4 regions of the Amphibacillus xylanus NBRC 15112 genome follow, and region 1 is predicted to be linked to each of the others. Evidence: riboswitches for the same ligand, from Rfam matches in the RefSeq annotation. Region 1 holds a riboswitch; each other region holds the start of a gene.

Region 1 (8,486 bases):
TCAACGATCGTTTTGACTAACGCTTCATTAATTGGAATACCAGGGTAACCAACTTTTTTATCGACTAATTCTTTTGGTGAATGAATTGGATTATCTTCTCGATATACGACGTGGTTTAATGGTTCACGAACGACTGCCGCAACAGCTTTAATTGGAATATCTTCATTCGCCTTCGCCATTATAACATCTGGCTGATAATAAAGGCCCATCGTTACTTTTCCAGAAGCGGCCAAGGTTAATGGATCTGTCGGATTCGCTGGGAATTGAAATGTAACAACGATATTTTCTTCCTCAAAATATCCTTTTTCCTGGGCTACATATAAATAACTATGTACAGCATTTGGATACCAATCTAACATAATCGAGACGGTTTCTTTTTCATCATTTGTTGTTGACTCTCTAGCATCCTTGCTCTCTGTTTCATCTTCAGTGCAAGCAACGAGCATCAATATTGTTATTAACATAAGGGAAAATAGCATCACTTTACTTCTCATCATAAACCCTCCATTTCATAAAAATTTTTTCTAAAAAAACGACAATAGCAAATAACAGCATACCTATTAATGATAAGATGACAATCGGAGCAAATACACCGGCTCCATCAAATTGAGCCATCATTCGACGGCTAAAATAACCTAACCCTGCTTGAGCTCCTAGCCATTCACCAATAGCAGCTCCAATCACACTCATCGGTACGGCAACTTTCATACCTGAGAAAAATGAAGGTAAAGCAGAAGGTACTTCAAGTTTAAAAAAGATTTGTCTTTTATTAGCTCCCATGGATTGTAATAATTCTTTTAATTGATAATTCGTTGAACGAAAGCCATCGAAAGTGCTGACTGTAATCGGGAAAAAGGTAATAATAATTGTGACGACTACTTTACTCCAAATCGAATAGCCAAACCATAAGACGAAAATTGGAGCAAGTGCAATGATCGGAATCGTCTGAGACGTTATTAAAATTGGATAAAACATTTTTTCTAAACTTTTAAATAGATTCATACTAATTGCTAAACTAATACCTAATACAATTGAAATAGATAGTCCGATTGCAATGACGCTTAATGTAATAGGCAGGTGATGTAACAATAATACTTCTTTCAGTTCCCACAAGGTCCATACAATATCTGTAGGTGTAGGTAAGATGAAACTTTTATCCACCATTCGTGCACCGATTTCCCAGATCGTTAGCAATATCAATATAAATATGAATGAACTGATATAATTTCGCATCATGACATCCTCGTTCTGAACTGTTCGATTAGTTGATTTTTTAATAATATGACTTCTCTTTTATCTAAATCATTCCTAGTGCGTGGTCTATTTAATGGAACTTCAATCGAGTGTAATGAAGTAATCGGGGTTTCTTTTACGATATAGACTCGATCTGATAAAAACAACGCTTCGGATATATCGTGTGTAATGAATAAGATGGTCGACTGTTGTTTTTCCCATTGTTCTAATAACCATTCTTGCATATACATCTTTGTCATTGCATCTAGGGCGGAAAATGGCTCATCGAGTAAAAGAATATCAGATCCAGATAAAGTTGCCCGCAAAAATGAAACCCGCTGTTTCATACCACCAGATAATTCGTGGGGGTATTTGTCTTCGTATCCTTCTAGTCCAAACTCTTTTAGAAGTATCTGCACTTGTTTATCGTCACGTTTCCTTTTAATTTCAGGAACGAGCTGGGCATTTTGTCTAATAGTTCTCCAAGGCATTAGCAAATCTTGTTGTGGCATATAGCCGACTTTTCCAAATCGAGATTGTTCAATACGTCCATTTAAGTAAATATCGCCCTCATTAGGTTGTTCAAGACCGACGATTAATCGGAAAATGGTGGACTTTCCTGAACCACTAGCTCCAACGATGCTGACGAACTCTCCTTTTGGAATCGAAAAAGTCAGTTTATTTAAAATAGGTCTTTCATCGTGTCCTCGTCCATATTGAAAAGATACTTCGTCAAATTTAATTGCAGTTTTATTTTCTTGAGACATATATTTACTCCTTACATGAAGGCGGAGATGTATTGAAGTCTTCTCCGCATCAATCGTTTATCAATTAAACGTTAGCTAATTTTGATACTGGCCACATCGAAATATTTTCTGCCATATCCCAAAACATATACTCAAAGTAGCTCGTTTTAATAAATATGTCTTCTAATTTATCTAACTCATGTTCGGGCTTACCTTTAGCAATTTCATTGATTAAATGGATACAATCATCAGCAATTTTCGTAAAGCCTTCTGATGAGTACATTTTTACCCAGTTGCCATACAATTCATGATCTAATGCATCTGGCCACTTAGCTAATTCCTTTCCGATCCAGTTGTAACTCCAAGCACACGCAAGGACTGCTGCGACTGCGTTTTCAACTCCACCGAGTTGTGCTTGGCTAATCATATAACTTGTATAAGCTGTCATCGTTGATGAGGGTTTCGTTGCTTCTAATGCTTCATTAGAAATACCAAATTTCTCAGCATATTCACGGTGTAAATCCATTTCAAAGTTCATTGTACCGTGTAGCAAATTAGCGAAAATTGTCATCGTTTTCAAATCGTTTGCTTTCGTAGCACCTATAGCAAAAACACGTGAATACTCGATTAAATAAACATAGTCTTGCTTCATATAATGAATAAACTTTCCTTTGTCTAACGTACCTTCTCCAATCCCTTTAACGAAAGGGTGCTCTAAATAACTGTCCCAAACGGGCTTTACTTTCTCAAATAAACGATCCGTAAATTGCATGTATATTCTCTCCCTATTTTATTATTTGAATAATGAACCAAAAAAACCATTCCTACAAGCGTAAGGAATGGTTTACAATACACAACAAAAATTAAGATAGTTGTTTTGTCCGCCATCACTTCCCTACGCTAGTATGACCTAGATCAGGTTCAAAGGGTCAAGACATGTCTTTCTCAGCAATATTGCTCCCCTAGTGATTCATTTATTCAGTTACTCATAGACAACCATAAAGTAAAGGTATTGTCAAGTGTCTATGTTTTTTAAGCGATCAAAATCACGGTTATTCATCAATGATTCGTCTATTTCCTCTAAAAATGAACATCAACACAGACAAATTGAAACGAATCCAAATGTGGCATCTGTTTCAGATCGCTCAATTCAATATACAGCTGAGTTTAAATTTAAGGCTGTTCAGGAAAATTTAGCAGGAAAAGGCCCAGTTCAAATCTTTAGAGTAGCTGGATTTGATTTAGAAATCATTGGATTAAAGAGAGCTCAGAGTGCATTGAACCGTTGGAGGTCTACCTATAAAACATTTGGTGAACAAGGTTTTCTAGAAGGGCGTCGTGGGAAAGGCAACACAGGTCGTCCGCGTGCTGAAAAACTATCAGCTTACAAAAAATTAGAGAAGGCTGAAGCACGTATTCGACTTTTAGAAGCTGAGTTAACACTTCTAAAAAAGCTCGACGAAATGGAAAGGGAGGCGAAGAAGAGACAGTTCTAACACCAAGAGAAAAATACCAAGCAATCAATGAAACAATTCGTCTGTATCAACTAAAAAATATGACACGCTATTTATGCCAAGTCGCGAATATCAGTCCAAGCGGCTATTATAAATGGCTTCAAAATGCAGAAAAATGATGCACTTCGTGAAGAATCAGATTATCAAGATTATTTATTACTGAAATCGATTTATGATAAAGCGAAAGAGAAAATTGGTTATCGAGGATTTTATATGGCGTTAGTTGATGTATTAGACCAACCCATGAATCATAAAAAGATTCTTCGTTTAATGCGTAAATTCAACTTATACGCAAAAGTACGTCGTGTGAATCCTTATCGCCATATAGCAAAAGCAACAGCGTCACACCGCCGTATACCAAATCATTTAAATCGCGAGTTTAACCAAGATGAGCCAGGGAAAGTATTCTTAACCGATATGACATACTTACAATATCGAGGTGGTCAAACAGCTTATTTATCTTGCGTAAAAAATGTCGCTACAAGAGAAATCGTCGCCTATGCACTATCAACAACACTTAAAATGTCGATTGTGTATGAGACACTTGAACAATTAAATATGCATCTAGATGGTAATCTTCATCTGGAAGCAACGATTCATTCCGATCAAGGGTTTCATTATACGCCTCCAGCAATTCAGTAACTTATAAAAGAATTGGAGCTAAAACAGTCGATGTCACGCCGAGGAAACTGCCTTGACAATGCGCCAATGGAGTCGTTCTTTGGTCATTTTGAAGATGAAGTGGATTATAAGGAAGCTGAAAACTTAGCTGAATTACATACGTTAGTCGTAGAGTATATGAATCATTACAACCATACAAGAAAGCAATGGACATTAAATAAGATGACCCCGGCAACCTACCGAAGTCATCTAATCGCAGCATAAGAGCAACTATATCCCTTTTTATTAAACTGTCTAGAAAATAGGGTTCAGTTCAAGTTACTGCTTTCAGTTTTTTTAAATAGAATTTCATTTATTCTGTCAACTCTCCAATTGGAAATCTATTCCATCAACTCAACCCCTATTTTTAGCACTTCTCACTCCAATAACAAAAAGGATTCCACCTGTTTATTCATATAAAATAAACATAGGTGAAACCATATAAACCTTATTCTATCAACACTTCAACTCTTCTTATCCGTCCACTCTTGACATCAATGCAACCAACTCGATGTGGGACGAGTTGATAGAATTGATGTATTTGCGTTTTTTAATGAAATAGTCGTATGCGGGAACATATCCACCATTTGTACCATTTACGAAGACTATTAACTTGGGTTTTATGGCATTTCAATCTCATTTATAAATTTATATTCTTGTGTGTATGCACCTTTGGCGAGTACTTTCAAGAGTGTACCTTCCTCAAGTCTAGTACTGGTCGTAAATACCACTTGTTTAGTCTCTCCTTTTTCAGTGACACCCTCCTCCTTATATTTATATCTTCCGTTATCATCTGCAGGTTCATTTTGAATCTCAATATAGACATATTCTTGTTCAAGCAATGGATTAAAACGATCGAATGGCTCGCGAAAGAAGAAATATAGGCTTCCAAAAACAACGACTACAACAATACAGGATATTAAGAACTTTTTCATAACTTTTCTTCCTTTCTATAGAGCATTTGTGACAATGCTTTTGTAATATTGAATAGTAAACACGGCAAACGTAAGATAGATGACAATATACGCTGCCATACTAATGATGATTGGGGTAATCATGCTTGCAGCCATGAGAACAGAACCTACGTTAAGAGCAAAAGCAGCATGAATTAACCCAATTCCCAGAGGAATTAAATAAACAAAGAGCTGTTTACGAATGATCCCTTTCATAATATCATTTACTCGAAATCCTAGTTGCCTTAGGGTTCGATAATGGTTCTTTTCTTGTTCAGCCTCTGTCATTTGTTTAAAGTACAAAATACTTCCTGTTGAAAGGATAAATACAAAGCCTAAAATACCGGCGATGAAAATAAGTATACCAAAGGTTTGACGGGATCCCTCGTATGTGGAATAAAAGTCAGTGATATATAGGTCACTATCCACATTCCTTAGAAAGATGTTAGAAGCCATATCTGATTTCTCAGTATCTAGTAAGTGAAACACATCAAATATCAACAGTTCTTTGTGCTCGTCCTCTAGGATGCTTTCCCTCATTTTCTCGAAGGTTTCATTAGAAACAAGTAATTGTTCGCCATAGAATCTGTAATTCATCACATTTTCAAGCCTAAACTTGGAGACTGTTAGTGAATTTGCTTGATGTTTTGATGCAAACTGCACTTTTTTTGGAAATGAGGTATCCATTCCCTCTATAATGGCTCGTGTATTATAGTAGATTGCTTCACCATCTTGGGGAATCTGAACATCTAATCCAGCCTGGTCCATTTGCTCTGCTGAAAAAAGCATAAACCTTCTATGGCGATTATCTACACTTGAATCCTGCTCTACCCATGTGCCATTAAATCGCATGGCTTCTAGTTGATAATGTTCGAATCCAATTTGCTCCTCCTCTAACCTACTTGATATAATAGCGGCTTCCTCCTGCATATTTTCCACTGCAAAGTCAAAAGGCATAGCCAATCTCACATCTTTTTCCGTTGAATAGTATAAGGAATATGAAAGTGAAATCATCGTAATGGTTGCAGCAGACAATACAGTGATTAAGGTTAAGGAATTGGCGTGACCTTTCATTCTGTGCATTAATGGGGCAACCGACAGGCTATTATACAAGCCCAGATTCCCATTTTTCTTTTTTCGAAAAACATTTAATATCCAGCTTATTGTCGTATGGAAGACTAAATAGGTTCCCAGTATGGTACTAGCTAGGACTACTAACATAAGAAACATCAGCAAATCTGCATGCTCTACAATCAAGGTAGACACATAATAGCCAAACCCTATTAAACTTAATCCTGCTATCCCTAAAATGCTTGAAAGGATAGTTGGACGCTTGACAAAGTAATCATTTTGATTATTTGCTTTAAACAATTGTATTAGTGTTCTGCGATAAACTGTCAATATAATTTGTAATGATGTGACAGCAATTAAGCAAGTAAAAACTGCAATTGTTTGGATGACTGCTTGGCAGGATAAGGTTAAACCAACCATAGCTTCAAGACCTATCAGGTTCATAAACAGTAAAAGAAAGAGTCGCGAGAGCAAAGCTCCAACGATCATTCCAATAAGTAAAGCTCCTAAAGCAAGAATAGTGTGCTCCAAGATTAGTACCCGAGCTACCCAAGCCTTAGACAAGCCAATTAACTGATACAATCCAATTTCTTGACTACGCCTTCTAATAAAGATGCTCGTAGCGTACATCGTAAAAACAATGGTAATGAAAATAAGTAATAATCCAGCCACTTGAAAGGCCGTAGAGAAGAGGGTACTATCATTGGCCATATTCATAATAGTTCGGTCATTCTGCAGGGTAGCAAAGATAAAATACAAACTTATACTGAAAATCATCGAGAAAAAATAGAGATAATACATTTTGATGTTCTTTCGCATGCTGCGAGTCACTAATTTTTTTATAGTCATTTCTAGCTACCCCCTCCAAGAACAGCTTGCATATCGAGAATATCCTTAAAGAAGTATTCTCTCGTTTTCTCTCCCCGATACAATTCAGAAAAAACTCTTCCATCCTTTAGAAAGATTACCCGATTACAATAGCTCGATGCCAACGGGTCATGAGTAACCATAACTATAGTGACTTGGCGTTTTTTATTAATCTCACATAACTTTTCTAATAAATTAGAAGCTGCTTTTGAGTCAAGGGCTCCAGTAGGTTCATCAGCAAAAACAATTGCAGGTGAGTGAATTAACGCTCGCGCTGCAGAAGTTCGTTGCTTTTCACCTCCTGAAATTTCGAAAGGGTATTTATTGGCCAACTGCTTGATTCCTAACATCCCCGAAATTGCATTAAACTCTTTTTCGGCCTCATCTTTACTTATTTTTGTTAGAGAAACAGGTAACAATATGTTTTCTTTTACCGTTAATGTATCAAGCAAATTGTAATCCTGAAAAATAAAGCCTAGATGCTTTCGCCTAATATTTGATAGTTGGGTATCTTTCATTTTTGAAATCTCTTGATCATTTATAAAAATATTTCCTCCTGTGGCACGATCAATTGTGGCTAAGGTGTTGAGTAGTGTTGTCTTACCAGAACCCGAAGGACCCATGACACCAACAAACTCACCTTCTATAACACGAAGATTTATTCCTTTTAAGACCTCTTGAGTATTTCCCTTTGTGCCATAAGATTTACGTACATCCTCAGCTAGTAAAACGGTCTGCAATGTATTTTGCTTTTTCATCATATCCACTCCAATAAAGTTATATGTATATTGTAGTATGTTTGTGGATCTATGTCGTAAGCTTTAGGTGATAAAACGAAAGCGAATGTGATATTTCTGTCACCTAATAAAATAAATAGTAGTTAGGTTTTCAATAACCTAACTACTTCAGTATGTCTGATTTATATGATCTCCTAATACGTTCAAATGGATTCTCACTAGTAAATATCATTGAAATAGATGTGCCTTCACCAACAACTGAATCAACCTCAAGTTGAATATTCAACTTCTTGCTAACTTCCTTTGCAAGGTAAAGCCCCATTCCAGTAGATGAGCGTTGGATTCTTCCCTGTTCTCCAGTAAAGCCTTTATCAAATATACGCGGCAGGTCATGTGCTTGAATACCAGGCCCTTCATCTTTAATTTTTACCATAACGAGTTCATTTTCATAGAGGCCAATGTTAATGAATATATTTCCATCTATTGGACTGTACTTAATTGCATTGGTTAAAAGCTGTCTTATAACAAACCCACACCACTTGTTATCAGTATACGTATACCTTTTATCACCTAGTAAATCAATGGCTATATTTTTTTCCATACACCAGGTTGATAGCTCACGAATCTCTTGTCTTATCAGAGCGTTGACTTCTAGTTTTTGTGGCAATAGGTCTGCTTCTAGGGTATCTAATCGTGAAATATAAA
Region 2 (8,486 bases), 960 kb from region 1:
TCTCCAATTCAGTCAACTCAATAGAATCTTTGAAATCTTTTATTCGGTAATTCGCCTTATCATAGTTACTCATAGACTTCTCATAAACCAAATTGCCGAATACCTTATTCACTATTCCAATCCCAAACATCAACCTCAAGACCGGATTAAACAGCTTAGTCATCACTATCTTCTTCCCATGAACTTCACCAATCAATCTAACCAACTCACTTGTCTTCACATACTCTTTGTTCTGTGGGAAGTAAAGACCTGTCTCTTCATGATCGATCATCACCTTAATGAACTCACAAAGATTATCTATATGAAGCATACTGCGCTCATTATCGATGTCAGGAAATACTGGTATCTTCTTTGCCATGTTTGCAAGCCTTGGATAGTTCCCTTTAGACCCTTTTCCATAAATCATTGGTGGCCTAACCACCACAATCTTAAAATCATCAGACTCTAAATGTTTGATGCCTTCTTCAGCCTGTAGCTTACTATTTCCATAGAAATTACTTGGTGTTGGAACAGTATTTCTATCAATAACTCTTTTAGTACTGCTGCTATCGCCATAAACTATGATGCTGCTCATAAAAATGAACTGCTTTACACCTTCTGCCTTGGCCTTCTTAGCAGTCTCAATCGTTAGGTCTCTATTTACTTTATAGTAGAGGTCTTCCATCTTAGGATCAGATGATACGTGCGCAATCCCTGCCACATGAAACACAACATCATATGAACCGAAGTCTTTCTCTTTCCATGATCCATCTTTCATATCAACCGTATCTACTTTATATTTATCAGGTTCTCTCATGAGCCAATTCTGAAGAGATGTACCTATGTAACTGTTTTTTCCAGTGATTAATATATTTTTCATTTTGCCACTGTCTCCTCAGCTTTAGAATTATTAGAGTTTTCTTCAGCTGCTTTAGCTTTAACCCCAGTCCCACCTTCAACAACTCCATCACTCTTAAACACACTAACAATCGTACCGAAAAAGCATTTCACATCCATAATAAAACCAATCCGATCAACATATTCACCATCTAGCTTCGCTTTGATTTCGATCGGCAATTCATCTCGTCCGTTAATTTGCGCCCAACCTGTGAGTCCGACCGGAACATCATTAGCACCGTATTTATCCCTTTCAGCAATCAAATCGAATTGATTCCATAGTGCGGGTCTTGGGCCAATAATGCTCATTTCACCTTTTACGATGTTAATAATTTGTGGTAATTCATCTAAGCTTGTTTTTCTTAAAAACTTGCCTACTCTAGTAATCCATTGATCTGGGTTGTCGAGTAGATGTGTTGGTGTGTCTTTAGGTGTGTCAATTCTCATTGTTCTGAACTTCAGAATATGAAAATGACTCTTGTGGATGCCGATGCGCTTTTGTTTGAAAAGCACGGGTCCTCGCGAGTCAATTTTTATGGCAATAATAAGAATTAGAAAAATAGGGGATAGTAAAATTAGACCTAATAATGATAGTATGATGTCAATTAATCTCTTGGTAGTCATGTAATTCATAATAATCTTCCCCCTGTGTCTGGTTGCTTGTCTGTAACGTTCGTTATTTAAGTTTATCTTACCTTAAATTTGTTAAAGTTACTATCAATTAAGATTACAGTTTGGTTAAGAAATGCTAGTTTTGATCTTTTGTTCGGCAAAAACGATGTCCATAATGGCGTCTTTAACTTGAACATTATCAAATTGCTCAAATGTGTCGATTAGCTGTAAGACTGGATTAATGTCAACTTGGTCTGTTTTGCCGATATATATCTTCTCGTATACTTCTCTTGGATGAATTTCATCCTTATTAAGTAGTTCTTCGTACATTTTCTCACCTGGTCGAATACCAGTGAATTTAATTTCAATGTCATCAGTTGAATAGCCTGATAGGTTGATCATATTTTTTGCCAGGTCAACAATTTTAACAGGCTCGCCCATATCGAGGACGAAAATTTCTCCACCATTTGCAAGTGTGCCTGCTTGAATCACAAGTCTTGTCGCTTCTGGTATCGTCATAAAATAACGTGTCATCTCTGGGTGTGTGACTGTAACTGGTCCACCTTCTGCTATTTGTTCTTTAAATAGTGGGATAACTGAGCCACGGCTACCTAGTACATTACCAAAACGGACGGCAACGAATTTCGTTTTACTTCGTGTCGCAAGGTCTTGGATGATCATTTCTGCAATACGTTTTGTACCGCCCATAACGTTAGTTGGGTTAACGGCTTTATCCGTTGAGACTAAAACAAATGTATGAACATTGAATACATCGGCTGCTTCTGCAACATTTTTCGTTCCGATGACATTGTTTTTAATCGCTTCATGTGGATTATATTCCATGAGTGGCACATGCTTATGTGCAGCTGCATGATAGATAATCCACGGTTGATATTGTTTTACAATATTAAAGATTCGGTCACGGTCTTGGACATCAGCTATAAGTGGAATAATTTCAGTAGTCGTATGTCCGTATGTCTTCTGTAATTCTTTTTCGATTGTATAAATACTAAACTCACCATGGCCGACTAATAGAATTCTTGACGGATTAAAGCGCATCAGCTGACGGCAAATCTCCGACCCGATCGATCCTCCTGCACCTGTTACCATAACGGTATTGTCAGTCACATATGTTGAGATTGCATCGATATCAAGCTCTACCGGTGGACGTCCGAGGACATCCTCCACGTCGATATTTCTTAACATTTTAACCGATACACGACCAGTCGCAAGGTCTTCAAGTTTCGGCAAAATTTGTACCTTCTTCGCTGTGTTATTACAACGATTAATAATTGCCTTAAGTTCACCATTTCGAATTGATGGTATGGCAATAATTATATGTTCAATTTGCTTGGCTTCAACGATTGCTTCGATTTCTTCAGTCGTACCTAGGACAGGTAGATTAAAGACGTGCATTTTTTGCTTCATCGGATCATCATCAACAAATCCAATTGGGTTTAAGTCTACGTCTGTTTGCCCGTTTGTAAGTTGTCTGGCGATCATCGCTCCCGCATCACCTGCACCAATAATTAATGTACGCTTTCGATTTGGATTTGGATTAATATAGTGATCTCGGAAAACCCGCCAAATAAAGCGTGAACCACCGATCACAGTTAAATGAATGAGCCACGTAACGAGCATTGCCCGGCGATAAATCTTAAAATCATTAATGAAGTACTGGAAAACTGCTGTTGATAGATTCGCTAATGTAACAGAGTAGATAATCGCTTTTAATTCTTTAACACTCGCATATGCCCAAATCTTATGATAGAGTTTAAAAATTAAAGCATAGATAAAATGAAAGATTAATAGTCCGATTGCGCTAAAGCATACGATATTAGTATCCCAATCTGATCGTGCAGGATAAACAACCCATGCCGCTAGGAATATAGCTGTTGCAATCATAAGTGAGTCAAGCAATATAAGTGAGATAAGTCGCTTGCGATATGACATGATTACTTGCCCCTTTTTTCGAAAATTCAGGTAATTGAAAATCGTACGGTGGAGCTTGCCACCGATCAGTTTATTCTTCTGCTCTTAGTTGATCTGTTAAATCAAACAGGAGCTTTTTAACATCTTCGCCGATTTCTTTATTTTTCAGTGCGAATTCAATCGTCGTTTCAATGAAACCGAGTTGTTCCCCTACATCGTAGCGACGTCCTTGGAAGTCATAGGCGTATACTTTCTGAATTTCATTTAACATTTGGATTGCGTCTGTTAATTGAATTTCTCCACCTGCACCGATTTGATGACGCTCTAAGAATCGGAAAATTTCAGGTGTAAACACGTAGCGTCCCATAATCGCTAGATTTGATGGTGCAGTACCTAGTGGTGGCTTCTCAACAAAATGATCCACTTCATAGAGTCGACCATTCACCTTTGCACCTGGATCTACGATTCCGTAGCGTTCAGTTAATGCTTCTGGCACTTGTTGAACACCAATCACTGATGATTGTTTATCTTCAAATTGATTAATCAATTGTTTTAAGCATGGTACGTCACTTTCAACAATATCATCACCGAGTAGCACCGCAAATGGCTCATCACCGATAAATTTACGAGCACACCAAACTGCATGTCCAAGACCTTTTGGTTCTTTTTGACGAATATAGTGAATATCCGCTAAATTTGTAGATTGCTCAACTTTATGTAACAAATCTAGTTTGTTTTTAGCCTTTAGATTTTGCTCAAGCTCTGGTGCGAAATCAAAGTGATCCTCAATCGCACGTTTACCTTTTCCGGTTACGATAATAATATCTTCGATGCCCGAAGCAACTGCTTCCTCGACGATGTATTGAATTGTCGGTTTATCAACAATTGGTAACATTTCTTTCGGCATCGCCTTTGTCACTGGTAAAAACCGAGTCCCTAGACCGGCTGCTGGGATAATTGCTTTTTTTACTTTCGCCATATGAAACATGCTCCTTTTTATTGATCTATTAGTATGTGCCAAATTGATTAGCCATTTGAGTTATATTAACCCACCATTTGGGAATGGTGAGTTTTTCCCTTAAAATAGACCGAGGAATTTCTTCCGTTTAATCATTATTGGCTCATCAATGTAGACCATCTTATTATCGACGATCTGTTGGGCGTTGTCCATAAATGTGAATAGAGTGTGCTGCCCGTATTGTTCTGTGATTATTTGGTTTGCTTCACGCATATAGAAGCCTCTTGACTTCGTGTTATGTGCGTCTGATGCGATAAAGTGTGTTAAATTATGTTCAATTAATTCATGTGTGAATTTTTTTATTTTTGTACCGAATTTGCCTACTAGGCTTGCGGCAGTAATTTGTGTTAATGCACCGTTTCTAACGAAGTGGTAGAGCTGTCCTGGTTGTTCCCGTAAGACTGTGTTTCTTTCTGGGTGAACGATGATTGGGATTAAGTCCTTCATCTGAATGTCAAATAACAGCTGTTCTGTATATCGTGGAATATGTTCTGTTGGTAGCTCAATAAAAATATAGCGACTTGCTCCGTTTAAGGTTAGAATTTCGTCGGCTTCGTAACCTTCAATCAGTTCACCATGAACTCTTACTTCTTGCCCAGGCAAAATTGTCAATGGGATCTCCTCTTGTTGGATTCGATCATTTAATCTAGTTAAATCGGAAAGTACTGATTTTTTCGGATTATTGTAACGCCCATTTTTATGATGTGGGGTTGCTATTATCGTATGAATGCCTTCTGCGACGGCTAGTCTTGCCATGGCTACGCTGTCTTCTAGATGTTTTGCTCCGTCGTCTACACCGGGTAGTATATGACAATGTATATCTATCATATTGACAACCTCCTCATCTGTAATTTTTGTACAGCAATAATATTATAACAGTTTTTTTCATAGAATGGAACCAATTTTGTGACTCTTTTCCATAATTTCAGCAAAATTTTTAGGCATATTAGCTTATATTAACTGTGATTTTATCTAATTTTTGGGTCATTTGTCCTATTGGAGCGCTTGATATGACAGTTTTTGTGTGATTTTTCAGGTTTTGATTTGGAAATTGTTTTTTGTGATAGGGAAAAATGAGGATTTGTCACTAGAAATTCACATTTTTAACTATTTGTTGGGTTGTGACTAAAAAATCCGCACATCTTATGTCGATGTACGGATTTGTTTCTGGATATGTGAGCTAGGTTCCAGTTTGAATTTGGGTTATTTTGTTGTCGCAGCTACAAGGTGTGGGCGTTTATTAAATAGAAAGCTTACGGCAGCAACATTTATTACAAATGATGGGATGAGGTACGAGCTGTTATAAACGAGTGAGTAGACCCAAATATTCATCCCTTCGATTAATGATTCAAAGAAGACAACTCCTGCAACATAGTGTGTGATAAATCTAAGTGTGATACCAATTAATACACCAACTGTCACCATGCCGACGAATCGTTTGGTATTGTTATTTTTTAATGCTGCTTGAACAGCTGGTGCGAGTAGTCCCGCAAATCCTAATACCATAAATGCGATTGGATAGTCGAGAATACCCTGTATCGGGTGACCAATCCATGCTGTTCCTGTTGCAACTTGGAGAATCCCAAAAAGTAAGCCAGACAGTAGGCCTCCTTTTAAGCCCCAACGAAATGCAACGATAAAGACTGGGATCATCGCAAATGAGATTGAACCACCTTGTGCCCAGATTTTAAATGACAGAAATGGAATGATGTCTAAAATAAGTGCTAGTGCTGTAAAGATAGCCACCTCAATGAAAAATAGTGTACGTTTAGATTGCATACTTCTTCCCCCTTATATTTTTGGGTTTTATTGATTGGATTTGTGGAATATTCCTCCAATCTTTTTAACAATAAAAAAGCAATGTGCCAAGGGGATGCTTCCTGATGGGGAACCCGCTCACATTGCTTGTTACTTTATGCAAAAATACCATCAAAAAAGCCACCATCCCTACGCTAGAATTATCTAACAGGTTCATAGGGTCAGAACAATGCGTGTTCAATCTCAGCCGACTCAATCAGCTCCCCCTGTAGGCTTGTGCTATTTACTTTTTTATTACTAGGTATTAGTATAAAGGATTTAAATTCAGAATTCAAGAGGAATGATTTTAGGAGAATAAGATAGAACCGGATGATTGAGGATGTTAGAATTTTGATTTGGGTGCGTTCGCACTATGGTGTGGTGCGAATTTTCTTGATTGGGTGCGTTCGCACACTGTTTATGTGCGATATTTTGAATTTGGGTGCGTTCGCACTATCAAGTGGTGCGATTTTTCTTGATTGGGTGCGTTCGCACTATCAAGGAGTGCGAAATCCGGGAATTGAGTGCGTTCGCACCCGAATTGGGATTATCGGGAAAATGGAGCGTGAATTTTTTCATAAAAAAACTTGCGCAATAACGCGCAAGTTCTATTCTCCGTAATAATAATACTGATCTTTTGATGTTTGGACGTCGTTTAGTACGGCTCCAAGTAATTTTGCTTTGGCTGGTTCAAGCAGTTCTTTTGCTTTAATCGCAGATTCCTGGTCTGTTTGCTTACTACGAATAACGAGTAGTGAGCCATCAACAAAGTTGGCAAGTAACTGAGCATCTGTTACTGCAAGAACAGGTGGTGTATCAAAAATAACTAGATCATACTGGTCTTTTGCCTCGTCAATTAAGCGACGCATCTTATTCGAGCCGAGTAATTCTGATGGATTCGGCGGAATTGGACCAGATGGTAAAATGTCTAGATTTGGGACATCAGATTTAATTGCTGCTTCGTTAAGCTCATACTCACCAACGAGTAAACTACTTAAACCACGGCGGTTGTCGATTCTAAATGTATAGTGAACAGTTGGTTTACGCATGTCGGCGTCAACTAAAAGCACCTTCTTTTCTTGTTGGGCAAAAACGATCGCTAGGTTGGCAATCGTAAGTGATTTACCTTCTGACGGGTTAGCTGATGTCACGAGCATCGTTTCAAGTGTATCGTCTACCGCAGTAAACTGTAAATTTGTTCGAATCGTACGGAATTGCTCAGAGATTGGTGAGCGTGGATTCAGTTTAGTAATTAAATGTCTAGCTGCTTGTTTAACTGGTCTTTTATGTTTAGCCATTATATGTTACTCCCCTTTCTCTAGCTTGACGTCTATTTGCATGTTGTTGTATGTGCACGAGGTCAGTTTCTTGAACTTTTGCCACAACACCAATGACAGGGAGACCAACAATTTTTTCAACGTCAGTTTCTGTTTTTACAGTTGTATCTAAGTATTCAAATAAGAATGCTAAACCAACACCAACCATACCACCTAAGACAAAGGCGATAGCAATATTTAGTGTGAGATTTGGACTCACTGGTGTCGGGTTTGCTGGTAGAACTGCAGGATTTAATATATTTACGTTATCAACATTCATTAATTCGTCTATTTGATCTTGGAAAACTTCAACGGTCACATTGGCAAGATCAACTGCCATCTTTGGATCGGGATCTGTAGCCGAGACGGTTACCACTTGTGATCCATTCTCATTTGTGACGGAAATTTTTTCAGCAAGTGCTGATGGTGAGATTGTCAATTGAAGTTCATCAATCACTTCATCAAGAATCCGGTTACTTCTGATAATTACGCTATAGGTATTGATTAATTCAACGTTTGTTCGAATTTCATTTAATTCTACTGTTGCGTTGGGTTGATTTTGATTCACAAGAAATTGTGAATTAGCTCGATAAATTGGTGTGATAAAAAAGTATGTAAATATACCGCTTATAATCGCTGATCCTATTGTTAGGACAATGATTAATCCTAGTCTCTTTTTAATTATCTGAGCGATCTCTTTTAGTGTAATTGTTTCCTCCATTTAGTTTGATCCTCCAATGTTTAGTTGAGTAGTCCTGAATTGGACAAAAATATACAAAAAACATTATAGCATATTTTTTTATAAAATTGGTAAATTAATTTAATATAATGATTTTACGTCATTACTTTTAGCAATTGGTATAATATTTTTTCAGAATATTAGGAAAATTGTTCTTTTTTATTAACACTTTATTGGCTTATTTGTAATATTTGAT
Region 3 (8,486 bases), 810 kb from region 1:
CTAACAAATCAACCCGTGCGATTACTGAATTAATGGCTCAAGTTCCAACTGTTGCACAAGTATTAAAAGACAATGGCGATGTCATTGAAGTCCCAACAGATGCATTAGCTATCGGTGATATTGTCATCGTTGCAAAAGGTGCCCAAATTCCGATTGATGGAACGATCGATCGAACAGCACTGATCAATGAAGCCGCTCTCACAGGAGAGTCAATCCCTGTAGAGAAATCTAAAGGAGATAATGCTTTTGCCGGAACAATTAATGAAGGTCATGTCTTCTATTTAACTGTAACAAAATTAAGTCATGAAACAGTCTTTTCAAATATTATTCGGATGGTTGAAGAAGCACAGAAGCGTCCATCTAAAGTATCGAAATTTATTGACCGTATTGAGTCTAAGTATGTGATTGCAGTGCTGATCACTGTTCCAATCTTTATTTTGATGTTGTATACATTAAATGACCTGACATTTCAAGAAGCCTTCTATCGTGGAATGGTATTATTAACTGTTGCAAGTCCCTGTGCATTAGTTGCATCTGCAACACCAGCAACACTAAGCGCGATTAGTAACGGAGCGAAAAACGGCGTCCTCTTTAAGGGTGGTGCTGCGATGGAAGCACTTAGCTCTATGGATGTACTATATAGTGATAAAACTGGGACATTGACTTTAGGGAAATTTAAAGTGATTGATTATGAAATCGATGAAAGTATTTTAAAAGAAGTTGTATATATGGAACAACAGTCGAGTCACCCCATTGCTGATGCGATCACAACATCGTTTAAAGATTTAGATTTAGGTGCTGTTGACGATCGTACACCAATTGAAGAAATTGCCGGTGCAGGGGTTAAAAAAGGCGATATCATAGTAGCTAAACCTACTGCATTAAAGAATTTTGAAGACCCATATAACTATCGTGAGAAGGTAGCAGCTGAAAATACTGCTGTCTTAGTTGGCAAAGCTAATCAAATTGTTGGGTACTTCTTATTAGCTGATCAAATCCGAAGCGAATCAGCTGAAGCAGTTGCTGGTTTTCAGGCTGAGGATATTAAGGTTAATTTAATTACTGGCGATCATGAATTGGTTGCTAAAAAAGTTGCTAGTGAAATTAAAGTTGACCATTATTATTCTAACTGCTCACCTGAGGAAAAAATAAAATTTATTCAAGCTGATCAAGACAATCATCATGTTGTCGGTATGATTGGTGATGGTATTAACGATGCCCCTGCTCTTGCTCAAGCAGATATTGGGATAGCTATGGGCAGTGGTTCGTCAGTCGCCATGGAGTCATCTGATGTTGTCATCGTCAAAAATAATTTAGCCAAATTGTTATACAGCTTTAAATTAAGTCAGCGATTAAATAAAATTATTGTTCAAAATGTGATTTTTTCAATTGCAGTGATTGTCTCATTGATTGGTTTAAATATTGTTGGTTGGCTAGGTTTGCCGTTGGGTGTTGTATTTCATGAAGGATCAACAATTTTAGTAATCTTAAATGGGTTACGTTTGTTAAGGCAAAAAGACTAGATCAGGTTTTCCAGTTGAATTAATAACATTTATCCATCAGTATTCCAATCAAATGAGAAGGTAACGAATCGATGTTAGAAGAATATTAAAGTACTTTAATAGTGGTTATATGTACTTGGTGGGCTATAGTCGACTGTCGACTTCTATTCGTTAACTTTTAATCATAGCCCATTTTAAACAATTTAATATCTCTATTATTGTTCTCTCACCCTACAGATCACATTCAACTGGACACATAAAAATAATCCACCGTATTAATAAAGAGAATGGTGGATTATTTTTATTATAATCAAAAAGGTATTATTTAATTTACTACTTAAGGCCCTACTCTAAATACTACTGTAGCACGATGAGGGGCTTTCAGCATAGCTTTATTATTTGATAAAGTATGATTGATCGAAAGAGGGCCTAACGAAACATTTACACTAGTATTAGAACCACCAGGATCTGAAGCGTACTGCATTTGGAAAATACCCGTCCTTTTGTTTTTTGTGTCTACTTTATAACTAACGTGTCCTTTGTAGTATGCCGCATTTCCACTCCACCGCCATGTAGCACCATTATTAGCATCAATCTCATATGGTCTACCACCTGCATTTCCGTAATATTGCCAAGTATTGTATGTTTGTTGTCTAGTCATAATTCTTGCTTCATAAGAGTTGGGAACTATATCTAAGTTTGATTCTTTAGTAAATCCTACAAACTCTCTGGGTGCTGTTTCCTTTTTCGTCCATTCGAAAAGAGCAATTATCCGTTGAACTTTCTGTCCATTGTTTGCTGTAGAAAACTGAAGCTTTAGGTCAGATGTTGGAATTACATTAAACGGTGAGACATAGTTAGGTGAAGTATTATATATAGCCGGAAGTTCTACTAGATTTCCATCCGGGTCAATAATATACTCTTTGATTTCCCCTGGATAATAATTTAGCTTTCTATCTGGATTATTTTCTATGTCCTCACCAAAGTCAGCTATGAGTATTTCTTTCAAACCAATATCCATTAGATTAATTTCCGCTTCTGACAAACCATAACTTAAAAGTTTTGAATTGTAATAACTCTCCAAATCCTCATAGGCATAGACATTGCTATCAATTACAATTAAACCACACAAAAAGATTACTGATAACAAGAAACCCAAAAACACTTTTTTAAAAGACATTTGCACCTCTCCTTTATTATGGTATATTATATATAATATACCATAATAACTTCCGTGTAAATGATAATTTACAAAAAAATGTAAAGTGAGGAATAAAAAGATGAAGATAAAGATTACCCCTCTTTTATTAACAATCAATGCTATATTGTTAGTGTTTATTTTATTATTATTAGTCTTTAAAGAACCAATTTCCGTAACTACTGAACCTGCACAAGAAAGTTACGTCCCTAATAGTTCTTATGAAGTCGCACAATTAAGTGAGAATATCATTGCGATCGTGAGTACAGATTATTATTCTGCGGACTTTGGCGAATTAATTGCATTAGAGTTTGATCCTGATACTGATACATTTAATGTGATTAGTAATTTTGATATTAGAGATAATTGGGTGCCTAACTAACTTGTCATTTGATCTGATCTATATTATGATGAAACCAATTCAATAGCTTTGACTACTAGGGGTGCCGATGGGATCGGCTGAGAGGAAAGAATTCAATCTTTCTAACCCTTTTGAACCTGATCTAGTTCGTACTAGCGGAGGGAAGTAGCACTTCTTTAACCTATCAGGTTCTTCTTTCGCTGCAACTGACAGCTTTTAGTCAATGCAACAACAAAAGGAGGACTATTTTTTATGAAAAAAACAAATCAATTGACGCTAATTGCTGCCTTTATTGCAATTGGCGTCGTCGGGGCAAGCTTTCTCTGGTTTCCAACTGGGATTGCGCAAGCGTACCCTGTACAACATGCGATTAATGTCATTAGTGCCATCATTTTAGGACCTGTTCCGACAGTCATAATTGCTTTTGGCATAGGTCTTGTACGTAATGCTTTGGGGCTTGGTACATTACTTGCTTTTCCTGGCGGTATGATTGGTGCTTTACTAGCTGGTCTCTTCTATCGCTATCGTAAGCAAATAAGTTCAGCCGTCATCGGTGAAGTAGTTGGGACTGGAATGATCGGTTCACTCCTTTCTATTCCAATTGCACGTCTCGTTATGGGGCAGACTGTTGGTGTTTTCGCTTTTGTACCTGGGTTTTTGGTAAGTAGTGTTTTAGGTGCTATCATTGCGGCATTAGTTGCACCAAAATTATTAGCATATTTTAAACGTCACCATTGAGGCTGGGACAAAACTCAGCTAAGATGAAAAAGGAATTCAGTTAATCAAATGGATTCCTTTTTTACCATCATCATTTAATAGGATGATCATCTCTAATATAAATTAAAGGTGTCACTTTGTGATTCTCACTCTGGGTGGACGCTCTCCGCGGGATCGGCGTCAACTTTTATTGCTCCACTACCGTGTCGCAATAAGGGTTTTCTGACTCGATCTTTTCCCGCAGGAGTCGCCATCCGCCGTTTAAATCACTCGATAGGCGCTCGTTAAATAAGAAAACAATGAACTCTGATTAGCGTAATTGGCAGTGAACTTAAGAAAATGCACTGCCAATTACGCTAAAAATCCAATCAACCAAAACAATCACAAAAATAAAAATAGTTCTATTTACAAAAAAATCGTAAATAGAACTATTTTTTACTCAGTGAGACTAGTTATGTCCAAGCCACTTTTTTAATTTATATTTTAATTTTCACGCATTGAATGTCATAATAAAAGGGTAAGACTATTCTAAGTAGGTGAACAATATGCTAATAAAAAACGCACAAATATATACCGAACAGGAAGTAGTGAACGGACATCTTCTTATTGATCGAGGTAAGATAGCACAGATTTACCGTGAGTTACCACAAGATTTGCCCAAAGATATTGAGATGATTGAAGCGAATTATTTAAATCTTATCCCTGGTTTTATTGATACGCATATTCACGGTGCAAACGGGGCTGATGTAATGGATCAAACACCTGAGTCGATTGAAACAATTGCTAAGTTCCTTGTTACTGAGGGAACGACAAGCTTCCTTGCCACAACGATTACACAGTCAAAAGAAAATATTGAGCATGCTTTAGAAAATCTTGCTCATTATAACAATATCGACAATGGTGCTGAAATGATTGGAATTCATCTTGAAGGACCATTTGTAGAAAAATCAAAAGCTGGCGCACAACCGTTAGAATATATTATCAAACCAGATTTAGAATTATTTAACCATTGGCAACAAGTAGCAAACCGAACAATCAAAACAGTAACAATCGCACCAGAGCATGATCAAGATTTTCAATTTACTTCAGCTCTAAGAGCAGAAAATATCAATGTATCCGCCGGTCACACTGCTATGAATTTTTCAGCAATGAAACAGGCTGTTGCAAATGGAGTAAATCAAGTGACGCATCTATGTAATGCAATGAATGGGATTCATCACCGAGATATTGGGGTTGTTGGAGGTACATTCTTACTTGAAGATGTGTACGCTGAAATTATTGCAGATGGGATTCACGTTGATCCAGCTATGCTAGCATTAATTTATCAAAATATTGGACCTAATCGATTAATCTTAATCACTGACTCAATGCGTGCGAAAGGACTTCATCCAGGAATTTATGAATTAGGAGGCCAGCCTGTTCAAGTGAATGAAGATCGTGCTGTTTTAGCTAACGGTGTACTCGCAGGAAGTGTCTTAAAAATGATTGATGGTGCAAAGCAATTTTTTGCTATACCTGAGGTCACTATTCATGATATTATTTTAATGGCATCAATTAATCCGGCAAAGCAAGCAGGTGTTTTTCATGAAAAAGGCTCAATTGCAGTCGGAAAAGATGCAGATTTATTACTAGTAGATAATGATCTTGATTTAAAGCTAACCTTTAAAAAAGGGAAAATTGTATATCAAGGAGTGAGCCAATGAAGATTGTAAAAGTAAGTGACTATCAAGAAATGAGTGAATGGGCTGGAAAACAGGTCGTTCAGAAAGTTAATGAATTAAGTAAGCCTATTTTAGGTCTAGCAACAGGTTCTACGCCTGAAGGACTATATCAATACTTAATTGACGCCTATAAAAACGAAGAGGTTTCTTTTAAGAATGTCACGACATTTAATTTAGATGAATACATTGGACTGGATAGTGATGATCCAAATAGTTATCGCTATTTTATGAATGAAAAATTGTTTAACCATATTGATATTGATCCGAATAATGTACATTTACCAAACGGTGTAGCTGATGATTTAGAAAAAGAATGTAAGGATTATGAAGCCGCAATTAAAGAGGTTGGTGCAATTGACTTACAGATTCTCGGTCTAGGTGTAAATGGACACATCGCTTTCAATGAGCCAGGTACTTCGTTTGAGAGCCGGACCCAGATTACTGATTTAGTTGAAGAAACTATTGAGGCTAATTCACGATTCTTTGACAATAAAGAGGATGTACCCACACAAGCAATTACGATGGGGATTAAAACAATCATGGAAAGTAAAGAAATTATTTTACTTGCTTCAGGAGAAAATAAAGCTCAAGCTGTTAAGCAATTAATTGAAGGTGAAGTAACTGAAAACTTCCCTGCATCAATTTTACATCATCACCCTCAAGTAACAATTGTAATAGATCAAGCAGCTGCTTCATTGCTAAAATAAATTACAACCAACAATGCTTTGATTGATAATCTACGCATTGTTGGTTTTTTTATTTATGTTTCGATTCTTCAATTATGAGTTTAAATAAATAGACAAGCTCATCCTGTTCAATCATTTTCTCTACTGACGTTTGGTCTGTTAAATCAATTGATCTAATTGTGTTTCCAGTTGAATTAATCCAATCCCCTATTCACAGGACAAAGGATTTAACTAACAAATAAATTTTTATGAAAACAGTTGAAATTTGCATTTTTTCATATTAAAATGGTCTTAGGCGAAAAAGTTGCGTTAGGCAAACTTTTTAGGTTAGTCACATCTTTTGTATTGTTTTTTTATAATATTAAGATACTTATTAATAATCGAATGAATTTCATAATGACTTAATTGGCTATAAAACACGAACAATTGGGTTACAGATGACGCGGTGATTTCCACTCTAGGCGGACGCTTTCGGGCCTACAGGATGTAGGTCATGCAAGCGTCGTCACACGACGTGACGGTTTTAGCTTGCCTTCGTTAAACTCAGCTAATTGATAAAAGCTTTCCAAGCTTTTATCACTGGATCTTCGGACACGATTGTTCCCGCTGGAGTCGCCGCCTGCCGTTCCAATCACTTGATTAGGCTTCTTTATTTACGTGTGATATTGTATTTTTATTTGTAATCGTTCGTGTTCTTAACTAGATTTTTGTATTATGAAATTGACTCACTTAGATTAATAATCATAAAGTATTTAGGAAATAAATAATCTGAAATTAATAAAAAGAGAAGAAGGGATTTTGAAAATGGATGGTAACATATGGCTTGCATTTGGTTTAACTTTATTTGCCGGTTTAGCTACTGGGATCGGAAGTATACTCGCATTCTTTACAAAAACTACTAATACTAAATTTCTTTCATTTGCACTAGGATTTTCAGCGGGTGTGATGATTTATGTTTCTATGGTTGAAATCTTTTTTAAAGCTAAGGATTCTTTAGTTGGTGAGCTTGGTATAGTTAAAGGTTCATGGGTAACGGTGATTAGTTTCTTTGGAGGTATGCTTGTTATTGGTCTAATTGATCAATTGATTCCACAGGAAGGAAACCCACATGAAGTGAAGAAAGTTGAGGATATGGATAAAAAGCCCTCAACACTGAAAGATAAGAGTTTATTAAAAATGGGAACATTCACTGCTTTAGCAATTGCAATTCATAACTTCCCTGAAGGGATTGCTACATTTACTGCTACATTGCAAGACCCTGCCCTAGGTATTCCAATTGCAATTGCCGTTGCGATTCATAATATTCCTGAAGGGATTGCTGTATCCGTTCCGATTTATTACGCAACCGGTAGTAAGCGTAAAGCATTTAAATTATCATTTTTATCAGGTGTAGCTGAACCAGCTGGAGCAATTATTGCATATCTTTTATTAATGCCATTTTTAACAGATACACTATTCGGTATTATCTTTGCAGGAGTGGCTGGAATTATGGTCTTTATCTCTTTAGATGAGTTAATTCCTGCAGCAAAACGTTATGATGAAACACATAGATCAATTTACGGTGTGATTTCAGGTATGGCTGTTATGGCGATTAGTTTGTTGTTAATGTTGTAATGTAAATAAGCCTTTGTCACTCAAAATGTGAGTGGCAAAGGCTTTTATTTTTACTCTGTGATAATTTCATGAACACGATAGAAAGAATACAACGAAGTAGGTACTTCTGTAATAAATCTCGAGATACCACCAATAGCAATTAGCGTTAAATCGTGCATCGCTCTAGTACAAGCAGTATATAGTAAGTAACGCTCAAGTTCATTTAAATATTGATTTGTCGATGCGTCATAAACAATCACGCCATCAAATTCAATGCCTTTTGCTAAATAAACAGGGATAACATGAATGCCTGTTTTGAATGTATGCGTTTCTTGATCAATCAGTTGTACTTGATCATACGATTTCTTCAATAATTGGGCTAGCTCTCTCGCTTCGTCCATCGTTTTTGTAATGACTGCGATATGCGGATATTTACGATTTAGATAGTTATCAATACAATCGTATAGTTTATACTCTGCAATTGTTTGATTATCAAGTTCATATACTGTTGGTTTACTTCCTTCTCGGTTAAATGGTTCTATTTTATCCCCATCTTCAATAAATGATCTCGTAAATTCAACAATTGGTCGAGTCGAGCGATAGCTTCTCATTAATGTGACGCGCTCTGTATTCTCAATTGCATCTTCTGTTAAAATATTATTAGTCAAACTATGATAATAAATCGTTTGATTAACATCTCCTAGTAAC
Region 4 (8,486 bases), 190 kb from region 1:
TATAAACTAAGTGGTATATACTTAAATTAAGATATTAATTGTTGAATTATATTTGAGGAGGTAGCGGAAATGAAAGTAGCAGATGAAGTTACAAAAAACAATCCTTGGGAAGGTTTCCGTGAAGGTAATTGGCAAAACGAAATTGATGTTCGTGACTTTATAATGAAAAACTTTACTTTATACGAAGGAACAGATGAATTCTTGGCGGGACCAACACAAGCAACAAAAGAATTATGGGACCAAGTAATGGAATTAACTAAAGAAGAGCGTGAGCGAGGTGGTGTTTATGATCTAGATACAAAGATCGTTTCAACAATCATCTCTCATGATGCAGGTTACTTGGATAAAGAGAAAGAAAAAGTTGTCGGTTTCCAAACTGACGTACCATTCAAACGTTCTTTACAACCATTTGGTGGTATTAGAATGGCAACTACTGCAGCTGAATCATATGGTTATAAGTTAGATGAAGAAGTAGAGAAAATCTTTACAGAATATCGTAAGACACATAACCAAGGTGTTTTCGATGCATATACTCCAGAAATTCGTGCAGCACGTCGCGCAGGTGTCGTAACAGGTTTACCTGATGCTTATGGACGTGGACGTATTATTGGTGATTACCGTCGAGTTGCACTTTATGGTGTTGATAAATTAATCGAAGCGAAAAAAGCTGACTTAGCAATTATCGGTGGTAACGGTGTTATGTCAGATGATGTAATCCGTGACCGTGAAGAGCACATGGAACAAATCCGTGCACTACAAGAATTGAAAAAATTAGGTGAAATTTACGGCTTCGATATTTCTAAGCCTGCAAAAAATGCTCAAGAGGCATTCCAATGGTTATACCTTGGTTACCTAGCAGCAATTAAAGAGCAAAATGGTGCGGCAATGAGTCTTGGTCGTACATCAACATTCCTAGACATTTATATTGAACGAGACCTACAAAATGGTGTATTAACTGAAGAAGAAGCACAAGAATTAGTAGATCACTTCGTTATGAAGTTACGTCTTGTGAAATTCGCTAGAACACCTGAATATAATGAATTATTTAGTGGAGACCCAACTTGGGTAACTGAGTCTATCGCAGGTATTGCTGAGGATGGTCGCCCACTAGTTACTAAAAACTCATTCCGTTTCTTGCACACACTAGATAACTTAGGACCTGCGCCTGAGCCAAACTTAACGGTACTATGGTCAACTAAGTTACCAACAAACTTCAAGAACTATTGTGCAGAAATGTCAATTAAGACAAGTGCGATCCAGTACGAAAATGATGACATTATGCGTACACACTATGGTGATGACTATGGTATTGCATGCTGTGTGTCAGCAATGCGTATTGGTAAGCAAATGCAGTTCTTTGGTGCACGTGTTAACTTAGCTAAAGCATTACTATATGCTATTAACGGTGGTGTTGACGAAGTTTCAAAAGCACAAGTTGGACCAACTTATGCACCAATTACTTCAGAGTATCTAGATTATGATGAAGTAATGAAGAAATATGATGTTATGTTAGATTGGTTATCAGGTGTTTATGTAAATGCACTTAATATCATTCACTACATGCATGATAAATATAGCTATGAAAGAATTGAAATGGCATTACACGATCGTGAAGTATTAAGAACAATGGCTTGCGGTATTGCAGGATTATCTGTTGTTGTTGACTCACTAAGTGCCATTAAACATGCAAAAGTTCGTACAATCCGTGACGAAAATGGTATCGTTGTTGATTACGAGATTGAAGGAGATTATCCGAAATACGGTAATAACGACGACCGCGTTGACCAAATTGGTGTTGACTTAGTTAAATCATTTATGAATAAGATTAAACAACATAAGACATACCGTAATTCAGTTCATACACAATCAATCCTTACAATTACTTCAAACGTTGTGTATGGTAAGAAAACTGGTAACACGCCTGATGGACGTAAAGCTGGTGAGCCATTTGCTCCAGGAGCTAACCCATTACACGGCCGTGACACTAACGGTTCATTAGCATCATTAAACTCTGTTGCTAAAATGCCTTATGACTATGCTTTAGATGGTATTTCTAATACATTCTCAATCGTTCCTAAAGCATTAGGTAAAGACCTAGAAAGTCAGAAAGCTAACCTAGCAGCAATGTTAGATGGTTATGCTAAGAAGAAAGGTCACCACTTGAACGTTAACGTGTTTGACCGCGAAACATTATTAGATGCAATGGAGCGTCCAGAGGAATATCCTCAATTAACAATCCGTGTATCAGGTTACGCTGTTAACTTCATTAAGTTGACTAGAGAACAACAAATTGATGTTATTAACCGTACTTTCCACGAAAGTCTATAAGAATTAAAATATTGGGAGAAGATTCATCTTCTCCCATACTTATACGATCGAATAATATTTATTATGGCCGATCGTATAAGTATCATCAGATTAATTGCGCCATAATATCGAGTTTATTTTTTAGTTAGGGAGGGCACAACATGACAGTTAAAGGCCGGATTCACTCAATTGAAACATTAGGTACTGTAGATGGACCAGGGTTACGTTATGTAATATTTACACAAGGATGCTTACTGCGTTGTCAGTTCTGTCATAATCCAGATACATGGAAGATGTCAGGTGGTAAGGAAATGACTGTTGCAGAAATTATAGAAGACATTAAGGATTTCCAACCATACTTTGAATCATCTAATGGGGGAGTAACAGTAAGTGGTGGTGAACCACTTCTCCAAGCGGAGTTTCTGCTAGAACTATTTACGGAGCTTAAGAAACTTGGTATTCATACGTGTATTGACACATCAGGTGGTTGCTTTAGTCGTTCACCAAGATTTATGAAAACACTTGATGCATTATTAGAAGTAACAGATTTAATATTATATGACCTTAAGCAAATTGATGACGAGAAGCATAAGAAGTTGACAGGTGTATCTAATAGTCACATTTTGGATATGGCACGCTATTTAGATGAAAAGCAAGTACCAATCTGGGTTCGCCACGTATTGGTACCAGGTGGAAGTGACGATGATCAGCTTCTACAACGCTTATCCGACTTTATTGCGACACTGTCTAACGTTCAGAAAATCGATGTTTTACCATATCATGAACTCGGTGTTTACAAATGGTCAGAGCTAGGATTAGACTATCCATTACAAGGAGTTAAACCACCAACTGAAGATCGAGTTAAAAATGCCGAAGACATCTTAAATCGCAGAAAAACTATTCCATTAAACTAAATATATATTAAACAAATTGAACACTGAAATGAGATGGTTAATAGCTCTCAAACTAGGTGTTCTTTTTGTATCTTTATTTTTTATGTTTAGCAGTTGTGAAATTAAGGAATACTAAATTAAGTATTAAAAACACAATGAGGAGAGGATTATAAGTGAGTAAAGTTATGTTCACTTCTAAAGCTACAGCGAAAGGCGGCAGGGAGGGTCATGTTAAATCAGATGATGGAATAATAGATTTAAAGCTGGTTGATCCAGCAGGTGGCAGTGATGAAAAAGGCTCAAACCCTGAACAGTTATTTGCTGCAGGCTATGCAGCTTGTTATGATGGAGCGCTAAACTTAATGGCATCTAGACAGAAGAAAGAGATTGAATCTGAGATAACTGCAGAAGTTAGTTTAATGCAGGATAGTGATGATAAAGGATTTAAAATAGGTGTTATTTTAAATGTTCATATAAAAGGTGTATCACAAGAGGAAGCTGAGCATTTGGCTGAACTAGCTCATAATTTCTGTCCGTACTCGAAAGCAACGCGAAACAACATTAATGTCAACTTAAATGTAAAAGCACTTTAATCGCTTTTTAAAAGATTCGATGAAGAAATAGGCTTCATCGAATTTTTTTGTTAAACTATAGGTATAATGAATCTTAACTATGATAATGTTCATTTATATTTATATATATATATATAGGAGTGACTATAATGGAAGTAGTATTGGTATATACGAGCATGACTGGTAATACAGAAGAAATTGCTCATATCCTTAAAGATAAAGTAGAAGCATTTAATTTATCTGTGAAGAAATTTCACGTTGAGTTTGACGATATAATGGCACTTGATTTAAAGAATTATGATGCGATTTTATTTGGAACATATACTTGGGGTGACGCTGACTTGCCATTTGAACTAGAAGATTTCTATGAAGATTTAGCAGATGAAGATCTAACGGGCAAAGTCGTCGGTCTATTCGGTTCATGTGATTCATATTATGAATTTTATGGTGCTGCAATTGAAAAAATGGCTGAACAGTTCAGAGCGATTGGGGCAGAAGTTATCGATCCATTACTTAAAATTGAGCTAGCTCCAGAACCTGAAGATGATGAAAAGATTGATCAATTCGTTGAGGAATTCGTAAAACAAGTCAACAACACGAAGTAGGTTATGCTAATATTTGTTTAGTTAGATTAACTTTATTGGATTTTACTAAAAAAAGGTATATAATTGTTGTTATAGCGAGAGAAAATGAGGTTGTTATAAATGTTAAAAGAAATCATGTCGTGGTTATACGCAATAGTAATTGCATTAGTGATTGTAGTGCTAGTAAGAACGTTTGTTATGACGCCATCAGTTGTAAAAGGAGATTCTATGCAACCGAACCTTTATGACGGTGACCGAATTATTATTAGTAAACTGAGTGAGATTGATCGATTTGATGAGATTGCATTCGTCGCACCGAATGGCGTAGATAATTATGTTAAACGTGTCATCGGACTTCCAGGTGATGAAATTGAGATTATTGATGATCGCTTATATATTAATGATGTTGCCTACGATGAAGACTATTTAACAGACATGAACTCAGAAGAAATATTAGTTAAATATTTTAAATCAACAGAAATACCAGATGGAACTTATTTTGTGATGGGTGATAATCGTAAATTTAGCTATGACAGCAGAGCATTTGGTGTGATTGATGAAGATTCAATTATTGGCGAAGTTGTTTTTAGAATCTGGCCGTTAGATTCAATCGGTATCGTTAAACCATAATCAAGATTTTTGCATAAAAAATTAGTTTGTGTTTAGATGAAGATACAAAAATTAAATATGTTTTTTTCCACTAGGGGCGCGTATGACGCTGAGATAAAGATTTTTCTTTGGTCCCTTTGAACCTGATTAGGTTAGTACCTACGTAGGAAAGTGGAGCATTTCTTATATTATTTGGATTATTTATTAATAATGTAAACCGCTCCTATGTTAGGGGTGGTTTTTTTATTAAAAATTTTAAGGGGGAAATGCAATGTCTAATGTAAAAATAGCTCTAACAATAGCGGGTACAGATCCAACTGGTGGTGCCGGGATTCAAGCGGATTTAAAAACATTTCAGGAGCGGGAAGTTTATGGCATGAGCGTTTTAACATCTGCAGTAGCGCAAAATACTTTAGGGGTTCTAGATATTCACCATCTGCCACTTGATTTCATTAATCAACAGCTAGAGTCAGTTTTTTCTGATATAAAACCAAATGCGATTAAAACAGGAATGATCGCGACAATTGAAATGATGGAATTAATTTCGCATTATTTACGAGAATATCCTGAAATCCCATACTGCTTAGATCCTGTAATGGTTGCAACAAGTGGTGATGTATTAATGGAAGAGATCTCACAGACTATTATAAAAGAACAGTTAGTTCCATTAGCTACAGTGGCTACACCAAATTTGTCAGAAGCAGAGATATTAGTTGGAAGGTCAATTCGCACGATCGAAGAAATGGAAAGAGCAGCTATTGAAATTGTCGCTGAACTTGGAGCTAAAACTGTTGTCGTTAAAGGAGGCCATCTTGATGGTGAGGCAATAGATGTTTTTTATGATGGTAATCAGTTGTATCATCTAAGTTCAGAGCGATTTCATACGGTTCATACACATGGAACGGGCTGCACGTTCTCTGCTGTAATAACTGCAGAACTTGCCAAAGGAAAATCAATTTTTGAAGCGGTCGAGCAAGGGAAGGCTTATATAACCGATGCCATTAAGTATTCATTAGAATTAGGGAAAGGTAACGGACCGACGAACCACTGGGGTTATCGTTTACAGGGCTTGCCGAATGAGCGTGGTGAGAAATAATGAAACAATCAATCATTAAACTTGTTGAACAAATCAAGCAAGAGCGACCATTGATCCATAATATCACAAATCAAGTCGTAATGAATTTTACTGCGAATGGATTATACGCACTTGGCGCATTGCCGATTATGGCACATGAAAAAAATGAAGTAAAAGAGATCGTTGCACATGCAGATGCGCTCGTATTAAATATTGGGACATTAACAACGGAAATATTGGAATCGATGATCGTAGCGGGTCATGCTGCAAATAAAAAAGGCATTCCAGTTGTGTTTGACCCAGTTGGTGTAGGTGTCACGACATTTCGTAGCCATGCAGCTCAACGAATTATGTCAGAGATTAATTTATCACTTATTCGAGGAAATGCAGCAGAGATAAGTCATTTAGCTGGTCTTAGAGCAACAGCTAGAGGTGTCGATGCTTCGGAAGTTTTAGATGGGCCATCTATTATTAAGCAATCAACTCAGAAGCTTAATGTTCCAATTTTAATGACAGGGAAAGTTGATTATATTGCTAATCAAGAAATTCTTTATCAAGTATCCAATGGATCAGAATTATTAACAAAAGTAACGGGTGCGGGATGCTTACTGTCATCAATTGCAGGTGCTTTCTTGGCGGTTAGCGAATCGTGTATTTTAGCAGTAGTAGCTGCAGTTAGTTATTTTACAATTGCGGCAGAGAAGGCAGCAGAAAAGACATCTTTCCCAGGACAGTTTCAAATTGAATTATTAGATGCTCTATCTAGTATTACTGAAGCTGATATTATAGATCGACTTTGCTTAGAGAAAGTAGGTGAATAGTACGTGGTATTTAATCGAGAATCATTAGCTGTCTATTTTATTTTAGGTAGCCAGAATGTGAAGGATAAAGATCCGCTTTTCATCTTAGAAGAAGCATTAAAGGGTGGGATCAGTTGTTTTCAATTTCGAGAGAAAGGTTTTAGCGCTAAATCGGGGTCTGAAAAATATGATTTAGCAAGACAAATGCAAAAGCTCTGTCACCAATATCGCGTTCCGTTTTTTGTCAATGATGATCTTGAACTAGCTATTAATCTCAATGCAGATGGCATTCATGTTGGACAGGATGATATACCGGTTAATCAGATTAGAGAAATAGCACCTGAAACGATGAAAATTGGCTTATCGACTACATCTGTAGAAGAAGCGATTGAAGCGGCACGTTTAGGAGTAGATTATATTGGAGTAGGACCAATTTTTCCAACGATGACAAAATCAGATGCTAAAGCGCCAATTAGTTTATCAGGCATTCAAAAGATTAGAAATGCTGTTTCAGATATTCCGATTGTTGCGATTGGTGGAATTGAGCTGACTGATGTAGTTTCTGTTAGAAAAGCAGGTGCAGATGGTGTTGCTGTTATTTCAGCAATTAGTTTAGCTGACGAACCCCAGTTAGCAGCTCAAGCATTTGTAAATTTGAGTGCTAATCAATAATTAGATCTGATTGTTGTATTTCTTAAAGGTAAAAAATTGAGAAGCCAATGAATTAAGTTGGTTTCTCGATTTTTTAAATGTGCTTAACTAAAATAACTGGATTCATAAATATAACAAAAACGACTATAATTAAATTAGTCAGTTAATCTTTCTATATGTTAGAATGTAAAGAGATTAGAAAGAGAGAGGTGTTGACAACAATGCTTAATAGAAGAATTGAAATTTTCTTAATCATTATGGGGATGGCTATTTTCTTTTTCTTTGGTATTTCAGGAGTGACAATGATCAATGTTCATGGTGATGACGAGGCAGCACTTGAAATATACGAACAATTCATGCAAGAGGAAGCCGCTGAACTAGAAAATGTCCCAACCTACGACGAATTTGTTGAAACTTTGCGTACTGCAGGTGTTATTACGCTAGTGCTAGCTGAAGCTGCTGGAATTGTTAGCATACTATTATTAAAAAATGATAAACGACCAAAAGTGGCAGGTGTTCTTCTTTTAATAGTAGGTATATTCGTTAGTTCTCTTCAATTCATTATCGCCTTGGTTGGTAGTGTATTCTTTATCATTGCTGCGATGATGGCGTTATTCCGTAAACGGAAATTAGCTTAAAGTACATAGTTAAAGGAGTTGATCTAAATGGGGAAGATAAATGTAGCCATTGTGTTCGGTGGTAAGTCTGCAGAACATGAGGTTTCACTTCAATCAGCTAAGAATATTATTGATGCGATAGATCGTGAGAAATACGATGTTGTGTTAATTGGCGTCGATAAGGACGGTTGTTGGCAAGTAAATGAGGAAGATTCATTTTTACTTAATGAGCACGACCCTAAAGCTATTTCACTCAAAAAAACAAGCAGTAAGATTGCTATTTTACCAGGAGAAAAGCAAGGACAAGTATTTGACTATGAGACGAAAGAAGTCTTGCCTCAAATTGATGTTGTTTTTCCAATTATTCATGGAACTCTT

What was found. Region 1 has a riboswitch for thiamine pyrophosphate ahead of tenA (thiaminase II). Riboswitches for the same ligand answer to the same signal wherever they lie in the genome.
Region 2: it holds a riboswitch for thiamine pyrophosphate, as region 1 does, so the genes downstream of both, thiT (energy-coupled thiamine transporter ThiT) here and tenA (thiaminase II) in region 1, are expected to answer to the same signal.
Region 3: it holds a riboswitch for thiamine pyrophosphate, as region 1 does, so the genes downstream of both, thiW (energy coupling factor transporter S component ThiW) here and tenA (thiaminase II) in region 1, are expected to answer to the same signal.
Region 4: it holds a riboswitch for thiamine pyrophosphate, as region 1 does, so the genes downstream of both, thiD (bifunctional hydroxymethylpyrimidine kinase/phosphomethylpyrimidine kinase) here and tenA (thiaminase II) in region 1, are expected to answer to the same signal.

What each region holds. Positions count from the first base shown of each region.
Region 1 covers NC_018704.1:495,173-503,658, reverse strand. Annotated here, with positions in the region: gene AXY_RS02650 (ABC transporter substrate-binding protein) at 1-494, opposite strand, end outside; gene AXY_RS02645 (ABC transporter permease) at 484-1,233, opposite strand; gene AXY_RS02640 (ABC transporter ATP-binding protein) at 1,233-2,000, opposite strand; gene tenA (thiaminase II) at 2,065-2,751, opposite strand; TPP riboswitch at 2,855-2,953, opposite strand; partial or broken gene AXY_RS12475 (IS3 family transposase) at 3,005-4,378, shown strand; gene AXY_RS02620 (YxeA family protein) at 4,774-5,088, opposite strand; gene AXY_RS02615 (FtsX-like permease family protein) at 5,104-7,026, opposite strand; gene AXY_RS02610 (ABC transporter ATP-binding protein) at 7,029-7,805, opposite strand; gene AXY_RS02605 (sensor histidine kinase) at 7,945-8,486, opposite strand, start outside.
Region 2 covers NC_018704.1:2,100,291-2,108,776, forward strand. Annotated here, with positions in the region: gene AXY_RS10150 (NAD-dependent epimerase/dehydratase family protein) at 1-859, opposite strand, end outside; gene AXY_RS10155 (sugar transferase) at 856-1,509, opposite strand; gene AXY_RS10160 (polysaccharide biosynthesis protein) at 1,615-3,441, opposite strand; gene galU (UTP--glucose-1-phosphate uridylyltransferase GalU) at 3,512-4,399, opposite strand; gene AXY_RS10170 (tyrosine-protein phosphatase) at 4,499-5,266, opposite strand; gene thiT (energy-coupled thiamine transporter ThiT) at 5,642-6,217, opposite strand; TPP riboswitch at 6,366-6,473, opposite strand; gene AXY_RS10185 (CpsD/CapB family tyrosine-protein kinase) at 6,844-7,533, opposite strand; gene AXY_RS10190 (YveK family protein) at 7,526-8,272, opposite strand.
Region 3 covers NC_018704.1:2,255,060-2,263,545, forward strand. Annotated here, with positions in the region: gene AXY_RS10810 (heavy metal translocating P-type ATPase) at 1-1,523, shown strand, start outside; gene AXY_RS10815 (hypothetical protein) at 1,840-2,682, opposite strand; gene AXY_RS10820 (hypothetical protein) at 2,783-3,082, shown strand; TPP riboswitch at 3,130-3,242, shown strand; gene thiW (energy coupling factor transporter S component ThiW) at 3,314-3,799, shown strand; gene nagA (N-acetylglucosamine-6-phosphate deacetylase) at 4,324-5,481, shown strand; gene nagB (glucosamine-6-phosphate deaminase) at 5,478-6,206, shown strand; gene zupT (zinc transporter ZupT) at 6,990-7,799, shown strand; gene helD (RNA polymerase recycling motor HelD) at 7,850-8,486, opposite strand, start outside.
Region 4 covers NC_018704.1:305,185-313,670, forward strand. Annotated here, with positions in the region: gene pflB (formate C-acetyltransferase) at 70-2,328, shown strand; gene pflA (pyruvate formate-lyase-activating protein) at 2,469-3,221, shown strand; gene AXY_RS01640 (organic hydroperoxide resistance protein) at 3,374-3,793, shown strand; gene AXY_RS01645 (flavodoxin) at 3,922-4,377, shown strand; gene lepB (signal peptidase I) at 4,477-4,986, shown strand; TPP riboswitch at 5,049-5,152, shown strand; gene thiD (bifunctional hydroxymethylpyrimidine kinase/phosphomethylpyrimidine kinase) at 5,237-6,061, shown strand; gene thiM (hydroxyethylthiazole kinase) at 6,061-6,861, shown strand; gene thiE (thiamine phosphate synthase) at 6,865-7,512, shown strand; gene AXY_RS01670 (DUF4064 domain-containing protein) at 7,713-8,129, shown strand; gene ddlA (D-alanine--D-alanine ligase) at 8,157-8,486, shown strand, end outside.